Linked DNA regions of Antarctobacter heliothermus. The protein of the gene in region 1 binds, or shares a complex with, the protein of each later gene. Links are inferred from orthologs where the notes say so. Each region holds a gene or a part of one and is shown in the gene's direction. Other genes may lie near its edges.

The links.
Region 2: the proteins of meaB (region 1) and scpA are in contact, whole or in part, in a crystal structure (PDB 8DPB), measured with the Methylorubrum extorquens proteins. The link is inferred for Antarctobacter heliothermus from one-to-one orthologs. Residues at the interface, in SOR26638.1 of Methylorubrum extorquens: Arg20, Ala21, Ala24, Arg25, Thr28, Ser32, Arg33, Arg34, His37, Thr98, Gly99, Gly100, Ser101, Ile102, Leu103, Lys106, Thr107, Ala110, Ala113, Ile114, Asp115, Arg116, Ala118, Phe119, Ile120, Arg121, Pro122, Pro124; in SOR27001.1 of Methylorubrum extorquens: Glu577, Glu578, Asn579, Asp580, Gly581, Arg582, Arg583, Arg585, His596, Ala604, Ser605, Ala608, Asp609, Gly611, Phe612, Asp613, Val614, Asp615, Ile616, Gly617, Pro618, Leu619, Glu625, Arg628, Gln629, Val631, Glu632, Asn633, Asp634, Glu661.

The regions. Positions count from the first base shown.
Region 1 is NZ_CP022540.1:4,687,893-4,691,041, reverse strand. The notes cover bases 296-3,129. They hold meaB (methylmalonyl Co-A mutase-associated GTPase MeaB), read left to right. Parts: upstream 296-1,139; coding sequence 1,140-2,120; downstream 2,121-3,129. Other genes in these bases: ANTHELSMS3_RS22320 (hypothetical protein), read left to right, coding at 2,766-3,104; rpmB (50S ribosomal protein L28), read left to right, coding at 2,362-2,649; hrpB (ATP-dependent helicase HrpB), read right to left, coding at 296-984. Outside these bases: more of hrpB, read right to left, coding at 1-295; ANTHELSMS3_RS22315 (copper chaperone PCu(A)C), read left to right, coding at 3,149-3,149. UniProt on the Escherichia coli protein: Binds and hydrolyzes GTP. Likely functions as a G-protein chaperone that assists AdoCbl cofactor delivery to the methylmalonyl-CoA mutase (MCM) ScpA and reactivation of the enzyme during catalysis.
Region 2 is NZ_CP022540.1:4,162,081-4,165,394, reverse strand. The notes cover bases 127-3,125. They hold scpA (methylmalonyl-CoA mutase), read left to right. Parts: upstream 127-556; coding sequence 557-2,695; downstream 2,696-3,125. Other genes in these bases: ANTHELSMS3_RS19740 (MAPEG family protein), read left to right, coding at 2,792-3,125; ANTHELSMS3_RS19750 (hypothetical protein), read left to right, coding at 127-588. In the rest of the region: more of ANTHELSMS3_RS19750, read left to right, coding at 1-126; more of ANTHELSMS3_RS19740, read left to right, coding at 3,126-3,274. UniProt on the Escherichia coli protein: Catalyzes the interconversion of succinyl-CoA and methylmalonyl-CoA. Could be part of a pathway that converts succinate to propionate.

The DNA.
Region 1 (3,149 bases):
GGCAATGCGGCCTGCACGCCCTGCGCGCTGGGTCGCCTCGGCGCGGGTGACACGTTCGGTCACCAGCCGTGACATGCCGGACCCGGGATCGAACCGCGCACGGCGGGCCTTGCCGCCGTCGACGACGACGCGAATGTCCTCAATCGTAAGCGACGTTTCGGCGATAGATGTGGCAAGCACCAGTTTCCGGCCGGCTTGTTCTGGACGGATGGCCGCGCGTTGCGCCGAAAGATCCATGGCGCCGAAGAGCGGGCGCAGGTGGGTGTCCGGCGGCAGGCGCGGTTTCAGCAGCGCCTCGGTTCGGCGGATCTCGCCCTCGCCCGGAAGGAAAGCCAGAATGCCGCCTGTGGTTTCCTGATGCGCCTGAAGAATCAGATCGGCCAGCGCCGTGTCGAACCGGGTGCGTTTTGGCAGGGGCTGCGGCAGCCACCGGGTTTCGACCGGAAAGGCGCGGCCCTGAGAGGTGATTACTGGGGCCTGCATCAGATCCGCCACGGGCTGCGCGTCCAGTGTTGCGGACATGGCGACGAGGATGAGGTCGTCGCGCAGGGCGTCCGCGATTTCGAGGCACAGCGCGAGGCCGAAGTCGGCATTCAGCGATCGTTCGTGGAACTCGTCAAACAGCACCGCTCCGATCCCGGTCAGTTCCGGGTCGGACTGGATCATGCGGGTCAGGATCCCTTCGGTCACCACCTCAATGCGGGTGCGTTTCGATACGTTGGATTCGCCCCGGATTCGGTAGCCGACAGTTTCTCCGGGAGATTCGCCCAGTTGTTCGGAAAGGCGCTGCGCGGCGGCGCGCGCGGCAAGGCGGCGGGGTTCCAGCATGACGATGCGGCCCTTGGTCAGGCCCGCGTCAAGCAAGGCAAGCGGGACGCGGGTTGTCTTGCCGGCACCAGGCGGCGCCTGCAGGACGGCGCGACCTCGGCTGCGCAGGGCGGCTATCAGGTCCGGCAGGGCGTCTTCGATGGGGAGGCGTGTCATGGGGCCGCTTTAGCCGATGGGACGGGCCTTTGGCCAGTGATGGCAAAGGGGCGCTGCCCCCGTCTCCCTTCGGTCGACTCCCCCGGGATATTTCAGGACAGAAGAAGCTGCGGCGTGGTCTGGACTTTTACTGATGTGCGCGGGAAGAAACAGAGATGGATATTCACGACCTCAAGACCCGCATCCTTGCGGGCGAACGGCGGGCGCTAGCCCGGGCGATCACGCTGGTGGAAAGCGGGCGCGCGGATCACCGTGAGCAGGCGCTCCTTTTGTTGGAGAGTTTGAAAGGTCATGGCCGCGAAGCCCTGCGCGTGGGGATGTCGGGGACGCCGGGCGTTGGCAAGTCCACTTTTATTGAGACATTTGGCCTGATGTTGACAGGGCAAGGATTGAAGGTTGCGGTGTTGGCGGTCGATCCTTCGTCCGCCCGGTCCGGTGGGTCGATCCTGGGGGACAAGACGCGCATGGAGCGACTGTCGCGGGATCGCAATGCCTTTATCCGGCCGTCCCCGTCGCAAACCCAACTGGGCGGGGTGGCGCGGCGTACGCGTGAAGCGACAGACCTGTGCGAGGCTGCGGGATTCGACGTTGTGCTGATTGAGACCGTGGGGGTTGGTCAGTCCGAAACTATGGTGGCCGAAATGTCGGATCTGTTCCTGCTGCTGCTGGCACCTGCGGGGGGCGATGAATTGCAAGGCGTCAAACGTGGCATCATGGAGATGGCCGACATTCTGCTGGTCAACAAGGCGGACGGGGATCTGAAGGCGACGGCGCTGCGGACCTGCGCCGACTATGCCGGGGCGCTGCGTCTTTTGCGCAAACGTCCGCAGGACCCAGAGGGCTTTCCCAAGGCGATGACCGTATCGGCGCTGGAGGATACCGGGTTGGCAAAGGCCTGGGACGAGATGCAGTCCCTTGAGAAGTGGCGGCGCGAGACTGGGCATTTTGCGGCCCGGCGCGCGGAACAAGCGCGATTCTGGTTCGAAGCAGAGGTGCGGGAGCGGCTGTTGGCGCGACTATCGCGTGAGCCCGTGAGAGGGGCGATGGCGGCATTGGCACGTCAGGTCGAGGCTGGTGATCTGACGCCGACGGCGGCGGCAGAGGAATTGTTGCGCGATCATCTGCAGATGGACTGACCGAGGCATCGCAATACGGGAGGGGCCGGGGCCGCCAAGTCGCGTGTCTGTGTTTGATGAATCGCAACAGGCCCTTGACGAAGCCTGCGCATCTGCATATGCACCGTCGAACCAGATTCCGGGCGCCCCCCGATCCAGCAAACGGGCGGCGCCTTTTGATATTTGCAGGGCGGATCCTCCTCCCTGCTCGGATGAGATCGGCGGGGCAGAGGCCTTGCCACCAGTGGATGAGGACGAACCGATGTCGCGTGTGTGCGAACTGACCGGCAAAGGCCCCATGGTGGGCAACAATGTGAGCCACGCCAACAACAGGACCCGGCGCCGTTTTCTGCCGAACCTGAACGACGTGACCCTCCAGTCCGAGACTTTGGGCCGTGGCGTCAAGTTGCGTATTTCTGCGCATGCTTTGCGCTCGGTCGACCACCGTGGTGGTCTGGACAAGTTTCTGGCCAAGGCGAAAGATACCGAGCTTTCGGATCGCGCCCTGAAGGTCAAAAAAGAGATCAAGACAGCACAGGCCGACGCCTGAAGCTATCTGGCGATGGACAGTGAAAGCAGCCTCGCACCAACCGGTGCGGGGCTGTTTCCTTTTGTCGCTTTGGTCACATCTGACAATGCCAATATATCGAGCGGATGAAGCAGCGATTGCGATCTCTCTTTGGTATTGTGCTGGCGGTCGTTCTGGCCGTGACCAGCCAGTCGGCTGCCTTTGCACGCGGTCAGGCGGGGCCGGCGGGCACGATGGTGATCTGCCGTGGTCTGACCGTGTCGACCGTGTTGGTAGACGCGCACGGGCAGCCGATGCAGGTACAGCATCTCTGCCCCGATGCCGCTCTGGCGCTGTTTGTCGAATCGGGCGAGGCCCTGCCGCCGAGAGTGCGCGATGTCGTCTGGCAAGCGGTGTTGTGGGATGCGCCACCTCAGTTAAGCGGTTCGCTGGTCTCGATCTCTGCGTGCGCCCGTGGGCCGCCGGTTTTTCTCTGACAACGTGTTTTAACAATCTGACAGAGAAACCCGAGGATACCAAAA
Region 2 (3,314 bases), 530 kb from region 1 along the record:
GCGGCCTTTGGCAGGCCGACCCGCGTCACCCTCCAAGTCCGCGCGCTGGACGCGTGGTGGGCCTCGTGTATCGCTTGGCTGGTGCCGCGTGGAGAGGATCTGCCGGACCCCGCCACGATCGAGGCGATCAGCCGTGCGGCCCGCAGTTGGCGTGACGTGATCACCGACATCGCCTGCGCCTGTCCCGGCACCGACATTCAGATCACCGCCTATGAGGCGTTTGGTGACCGGCCGGATCTGCTGCTGCGGGTGCTGACCGACCGCCGTACCGTGCCCGTGGCCCGCCCCGGCAGCTTTGTCGAGAACCGCCGCCCGGACGCTGCCGGGTTGCGCGCCGTTCTGGCCGACCGGGGCGCGGCACTGCCCGACACGCCGGAAAACACCCGGTGGAGCCCGTTCAACCCATCACAGGCCACCCGCCTGCGCGAAATCTATGCCGACGATCTCTACTGGCTGCGTGCCGGGGCGGATGGTCTGGCCACACTGACAGAGGACCCGGAGCCCGCGAGACCTAGGCTGAACCTGGCCGCGGCTGCCATGAAGAGAGGAACACCCGATGACGGACCTGCCCGAAAGCTGGCGCGCTGATGCTGAAAAGGAACTGCGCGGTCGCCCGCTGGACGATCTAACCTGGAAAACCCTTGAGGGGATCGAGGTCAAGCCGCTCTATACCGCTGCCGATACAGAGAACCTGCCACACATGGGCGACCTGCCGGGGGCAGAGCCGTTCACCCGTGGGGTCAAGGCAACAATGTACGCCGGGCGGCCATGGACCATCCGTCAGTACGCCGGTTTCTCCACCGCCGAGGATTCAAACGCATTCTACCGCAAGGCGCTGGCCGCCGGGCAGCAGGGCGTCTCTGTCGCCTTCGATCTGGCCACCCACCGCGGATACGACAGTGACCACCCCCGCGTCGTTGGCGACGTGGGCAAGGCCGGTGTCGCCATCGACAGCGTCGAGGACATGAAGATCCTGTTTGATGGCATCCCGCTGGACAAGGTGTCGGTCTCAATGACCATGAACGGCGCGGTGATCCCGGTGCTGGCGAATTTCATCGTCACCGGTGAGGAACAGGGCCACGACAAGTCGATCCTGTCCGGGACCATTCAGAATGACATTCTGAAGGAATTCATGGTCCGCAACACCTATATCTACCCGCCCGCGCCCTCGATGCGGATCATCTCGGACATCATCGAATACACGTCGAACGAGATGCCGAAATTCAACTCGATCTCGATCTCCGGTTACCACATGCAAGAGGCGGGCGCGAACCTTGTGCAGGAACTGGCGTTCACGCTGGCCGACGGCAAGGAATACGTCAAAACCGCCATCGAGGCGGGCATGGATATCGACAAATTCGCCGGTCGGCTGTCGTTCTTCTTTGCTATCGGCAAGAACTTCTTCATGGAGGTGGCTAAGCTGCGCGCCGCGCGGATGCTCTGGCACCGCATCATGACCGACCTTGGCGCACAGAACCCCCGGTCCAAGATGCTGCGCACCCATTGCCAGACCTCTGGCGTGTCCTTGGCCGAGCAGGACCCTTACAACAACGTCATCCGCACCGCGTATGAGGCGATGTCGGCGGTTCTGGGCGGCACGCAGTCGCTGCACACCAACGCGCTGGACGAGGCGATCGCCCTGCCGACCGAATTCAGCGCCCGCATCGCCCGCAACACCCAGCTGATCCTGCAAGAGGAAACCGGCGTCACCAAGGTCGTCGATCCGCTGGCGGGGTCGTATTACGTCGAAAAGCTGACCCATGATCTGGCCGAAGAGGCGTGGAAGCTGATCGAAGAGGTCGACGGCATGGGCGGCATGACCCGCGCCGTGGAATCCGGTATGCCCAAGCTGCGGATCGAGGAAACCGCCGCCCAGCGTCAGGCAGAGATCGACCGGGGCATCGACGTGATTGTGGGTGTGAACAAGTACAAGCTGGACAAGCAGGACGACCTCGACATCCTTGATATCGACAATGCCAAGGTGCGCGAAGGACAGGTGGCCCGGCTCGAGAAGATCCGCGCCACACGGGATGAGGTCGCCTGTCAGGCGGCACTGGACGAATTGACCCGCCGCTGCAAAGCGGGCGGCAATCTGTTGGAGGCCGCTGTCGAGGCGGCGCGCGCGCGGGCATCCGTGGGGGAAATCAGCATGGCAATGGAAAAGGAATTTGGCCGCCACCGGGCCGAGGTCAAGACGCTCGCCGGGGTTTATGGCGCCGCCTATGAGGGTGACGAAGGCTTTGCCGCGATCCAGAAATCGGTCGAGGATTTCGCCGAGGCAGAAGGTCGCCGCCCGCGTATGTTGGTGGTCAAGATGGGGCAGGATGGTCACGATCGGGGGGCCAAGGTGATCGCCACCGCCTTTGCCGACATCGGTTTCGACGTCGACGTGGGGCCGCTGTTCCAAACGCCGGAAGAGGCGGCGCAGGACGCCATCGACAATGACGTTCATGTCATCGGCATTTCGTCTCAGGCGGCGGGTCACAAGACACTGGCCCCGCAACTGGTCAAGGAACTGCAGGCGCAGGGCGCGGGTGAGATTTTGGTGATCTGCGGCGGCGTGATCCCGCAACAGGATTATGAATTCCTGTACAATGCGGGTGTAAAGGCGATTTTCGGCCCCGGCACCAATATCCCCGAGGCCGCGCAGGACATCCTGCGGTTGATCCGCGCCGCCAGCGCCGACGCGGCCTGAGCGGTTTCGGCGCGCGCCCGTGCCGGGCGCGCGCATCGGGGGCTGCGCCCCCGGGATTGGGTATTTGAACAAAGAAGAAGCTGGGGCCGGATACCCATGTCCAAACGCGTGAAGATCCTGATCGGCATGGCACTGGGGGCGCTCTGGGCCGTGCTGGTGATCTGGTTGGGACCGATGTGGAAAGACGTTGGTCTGGCTGCTGCGCTGGGTTTGGCGGGGTTTTGCATCGGTCTGCCCCTGATGGCTGTGATCGGGCGACTGGCGCAGAGGCGCTTTTTTGATGACCGCATCATCGATGGCGCGCCGCTGACCGGCGCGGCAGAGATCGATGGGCGCGTTCTGTCTAACACGGTCGAGCAGGCCTTGCTGGCGGTGTGTATCTGGCCTTTGGCCGGGCTGCTTCTGGGCAGCGGCACAGTCCTGAGCCTCGGGGCTGGGTTTGTGCTGGCGCGGCTGGCGTTCTGGATCGGCTATCACGTCTCACCGCCGCTGCGCGCCTTTGGCTTTGCCGTTACGTTTTATCCCACGGTCCTTGCCGCCCTTCTGGTGCTGCGCGAAGGTGTGCAACCGGCGCTCTGACGCACTGTTCATCGGTCCTCTGTGCGGCTACCTTTCGCGC